DNA from 2 places in the Zobellella denitrificans genome. Region 1 is predicted to be linked to the other one. Evidence: predicted binding sites of a transcription regulator. Region 1 holds the regulator's gene; the other holds the start of a gene.
The links. Region 1 encodes LexA, which represses DNA repair genes until DNA is damaged. Its sites were predicted from a motif close to ANCTGTNTNNNNANACAGNT; they were not measured.

Region 1 (2,197 bases):
CGTTGATAAAGCCGGGGATGGCGTCCTTCTTGACCGCGAAGGCCGGCATCCACCAGGAGTGGATGACGTCGTCGGCAGTGATCAGGAAGCGCACCTTGCGATCGGTGGGCAGCACCAGGGGCCGGTCCACCTCCAGCAGGTAGTTGTCACGCTTGCGCAGGCTGCCGTCGATTTCCTGGGGCAGGGTCGCCAGCAGGCTGAAAAACTCGACGTCCTCGCCGAAGTAGCGGTAGTGCCACTTCCACTGGGAGGCGGTGACCTGCACCGTCAGATCCGACTGGCTGGCATCCTCCATGGCGATCAGGGTGCGGGTGGCGGGAATGGCCATGCCCACCAGGATCAGGAAGGGAATGATGGTCCAGAGGATCTCCACCTTGGTGCTTTCGTGAAACTGGGCAGCCTTGGCGCCCCTGGACTTGCGGTGGTGGATGATGGCCCAGAACATGACCCCGAACACCACCAGGCCGATCAGCGCACAGATGATGAGTATGGTCATGTGCAGGCCATACACCTTCTGGCTGATATCGGTGACCCCCTGGGTCATGTTGAAACGGCTTTGTGCCCACACGGGCAACGATGCCACTAGCGACAGCAGCAGAACGATCGGCTTCACACGCACCCCCAAAAAGTCTTGGTCCTTTATTTTGGCGCACTCGCAAGAGAGTCAGTGCTTACCGAACCACCGCGTCCATCGGTCCGGCACACACTAAGTAAAGCATTGATTATGAAAAAGTAAAAAAATGAAAAAAGAAGCGGGAAGCGGGAAGCGGGAAGCGGGAAGCGGGAAGCGGGAAGCGGGAAGCGGGAAGCGGGAAGCGGGAAGCGGGAAGCGGGAAGCGGGAAGCGGGAAGCGGGAAGCGGGAAGCGGGAAGCGGGAAGCATGCTAAGCCCCCGCCAACCCCAAGGCAAGCGGACGAGTTAAAAGTCGGTGTTGCGGATCACGCCCACCGCCAGGCCCTCGATGGTCAGTTCCTGGCTGCGCAGATCGACCTCGATGGGAGACAGCTCCTCGTTCTCCGGCAGCAGGCTGACCTTGCTGCCCTGGCGCCGGAAGCGCTTGACCGTGACTTCGTCGTCGAGCCGGGCCACTACTACCTGGCCGTTGCGGGCCTCACCGGTCTTGTGCACCGCCAGCAGATCGCCGTCCATGATGCCGATGTTCTTCATGCTCATGCCCCTGACCCGCAGCAGGAAATCGGCCGGCGGATGGAACAGGGCCGGATCCAGCTTGTAGTGGCTTTCTATGTGCTGCTGCGCCAGGATGGGCTCGCCGGCGGCCACCCGCCCGATCAGCGGCAGGCCCGGCTCTTCCTCCGGCTCTTCTTCCTGGGCCAGGCGAATGCCGCGGGAGGTGCCGGGCATCATCTCGATCACCCCTTTCTTGGCCAGGGCCTTCAGATGCTCCTCGGCGGCGTTGGCGGACTTGAACCCCAGGGACTGGGCAATTTCGGCACGGGTGGGCGGCATGCCGGTCTGCTGGATATGCGCCTTGATGATTTCCAGCACCTGGGACTGACGGGGGGTTAGCGCTTTCATAGGGAACCTGTCTTTTTATACAGCTAACTGTCAGTATATCCAGTAAATCCGGCAGGGCAAGCACAATACGCCCTCCCCGGCCGGCACTCCCCTGGCGACCAGGGCGGGAACAGGGCTACAGCAGCGCCAGGGCCAGACCGGCGAACACCGCCATACCCGCGAAGTTGTTGTTGAGGAAGGCCCGGAAGCAGGCCATCCGTTCCCGGTCCCGGATCAGCCGCTGCTGGTACACGAAGAGCGCGGCGGCGCCCAACAGCCCCCAGTAGAAAGGCGCGGCCAGGGCGAATACCTGGCCCGCTGCTACCAACAGCAGCAGGGTGACCAGCTGCAGCAGGCCGACCATCAGCTTGTCGCGCCGGCCGAACAGAACGGCGGTGGACTTGACCCCGATCCGGAGATCGTCGTCCCTGTCCACCATGGCGTACATGGTGTCGTAGGCCACGGTCCAGCTCAGATTGGCGGCAAACAGCAGCCAGAGCCCCGCGGGCAGGCTGTTTGCCTGGGCCGCAAAGGCCATGGGAATGGCCCAGGAGAAGGCGATACCCAGGAACAGCTGGGGCAGGTGGGTATAGCGCTTCATAAAGGGGTAGAGCGCGGCCCAGCCCAGGCCGGCGAAAGCCAGCTGAATGGTCAGGGCGTTGGTGGTCAGCACCAGCAGGAA
Region 2 (2,197 bases), 1.1 Mb from region 1:
GTCCGGGCGGCACCGCCGTGATGGTGGAATGCATGACCGACAACCGCAACCGTACCGTGTCCGAGGTGCGCCATGCCTTTTCCAGGAGCGGCGGCAACCTGGGCACCGACGGCTCCGTGGCCTACCTGTTCGAGAAGAAGGGCGTGATCAGCTACCAGGACGCGGAGGAAGAGGCGGTGATGGACGCCGCGCTGGAGGCCGGCGCCGAGGACGTGGTGGTGAACGACGACGGTTCCATCGACGTCTACACCCAGTGGGACGAGTTCGGCGCCGTCAAGGATGCCCTCGACGCCGGCGGCCTGGTCGCCGACAACGCCGAGGTGACCATGATCCCTTCCACCAGGGCGGAACTGGACGAAGACACCGCGCCCAAGCTGCTCCGGCTTATCGACATGCTCGAGGATCTGGACGACGTGCAGGAGGTCTACCACAACGGCGAGATCTCCGATGAAGTGGCGGAAAAGCTCTGAAGCCTGAAGCTAGAAGCCTGAAGCTGGAAGAGGTTCCTGCTTCGGGTTTCGGCTTCCGGCTTATGGCTTCCGGCTTCCGGCTTTATTGAGATGTCTATTATCCTCGGCATCGATCCCGGCTCGCGTATCACCGGCTATGGCGTGGTGCGCCAGACCGGCAACAGGATGGAATACCTGGGCTCGGGCTGTATCCGCATGGGCGACGATGAGCTGGCGCCCCGGCTGAAGAAGATCTACGACGGGGTGAGCGAGATCATCCTGCAGTTTCGGCCCGAGCTGTTCGCCATCGAGCAGGTGTTTATGGCGCGCAACCCGGACTCGGCGCTGAAGCTGGGCCAGGCCCGGGGCGCGGCCATCGTCGCCGCCGCCAACGCCGGCCTGGAGGTGGCGGAGTATTCCGCCCGCCAGATCAAGCAGGCAGTGGTGGGCACCGGCGCCGCCGACAAGGCCCAGGTGCAGCACATGGTGGTCAAGCTGCTGACGCTGCCGGGCACGCCCCAGGCCGATGCCGCCGACGCCCTGGCGGTGGCCCTGTGCCATGGCCACACCCGCCAGAGCCTGATCAGCATGTCCGGTCAGGTACGTGGCACGGTGAGAAAGCGGTTTCGCTGACGCGCGGCCGCGCAAGCTGGAAGCGTGAAGCTGAAAGCTGGAAGTGGTGTTGCTGGGAGTAGTAAGCCGTGTTTGTGAGGCTGTGTTTTGTCTAGAAGTGAGTCACTCCCGCGCAGGCGGGAGTCCATCCCGCAAACAAAGCCGAATCCAAAGAGACGGTTCAATATTTCCAAACAGCTTCGATCTGCTTCCAGCTTCTAGCCGATGGCTTCCAGCTCAGGTGCATGGATATTTATCCAGTTATTTATTATGCTTGGCGCCACACAGATTGGTTAGCGGGGAGCCCCAGTGATAGGTCGGTTGAAAGGTATCATCAGCGAGAAGCAGGCGCCGGAGATCCTGCTGGATGTGAACGGGGTGGGCTACGAGGTCACCCTGCCCATGAGCTGTTTCTACGAACTGCCCAAGGTGGGTGAGGCGGTGACCCTGCTCACCCACTTCGTGGTGCGGGAAGACGCCCAGCTGTTGTTCGGTTTCAACACCAAGACCGAGCGGGCCCTGTTCCGGGAGCTGATCAAGACCAACGGCGTCGGCCCCAAGCTGGCGCTGGCCATCCTCTCCGGCATGACCGCCGATCAGTTCATCTACAACGTGGAGCAGGGAGAGATCGGTGCCCTGGTCAAGCTGCCGGGGGTGGGCAAAAAGACCGCCGAGCGGCTGATCGTGGAGATGCGCGACCGGCTCAAGGGCTTCGGCGGTTACGATCTGTTCAACCCGGCGCCCGAGTCGGCGACCTCCGCGGTGCTGGCCGACAGCGCCCGGGACGAGGCCGTGGCCGCGCTGCTGGCGCTCGGCTACAAGGCGGCCCAGGCCGAGCAGGCGATGAAGAAAATCGCCAGGCCGGAGATGAACGCCGAACAACTGATCCGCGAAGCCCTGCGGAGCATGGGATAAGCCATGATAGAAGCGGACCGTTTTATCAACCCGGCCCCCCGGCGGGAAGAGGAAGCCATCGACAGGGCCATCCGCCCCAAGGCGCTGGCGGATTACCGGGGCCAGGATCATGTGCGCAGCCAGATGGAAATCTTCATCGAGGCGGCGCGCCGGCGGGAAGAAGCCCTCGATCACCTGCTGATCTTCGGCCCGCCGGGGCTCGGCAAAACCACCCTGGCCAA

Region 2: ruvA (Holliday junction branch migration protein RuvA) is a predicted target of LexA. The motif match lies at 1,305-1,324, and genes of this name have one in related genera.

Annotation. Positions count from the first base shown of each region.
Region 1 is NZ_CP012621.1:185,820-188,016, reverse strand. Features, by position in the region: gene coxB (cytochrome c oxidase subunit II) at 1-613, opposite strand, end outside; gene lexA (transcriptional repressor LexA) at 919-1,536, opposite strand; gene ubiA (4-hydroxybenzoate octaprenyltransferase) at 1,652-2,197, opposite strand, start outside.
Region 2 is NZ_CP012621.1:1,289,873-1,292,069, forward strand. Features, by position in the region: gene AN401_RS06165 (YebC/PmpR family DNA-binding transcriptional regulator) at 1-470, shown strand, start outside; gene ruvC (crossover junction endodeoxyribonuclease RuvC) at 561-1,082, shown strand; gene ruvA (Holliday junction branch migration protein RuvA) at 1,371-1,976, shown strand; gene ruvB (Holliday junction branch migration DNA helicase RuvB) at 1,980-2,197, shown strand, end outside.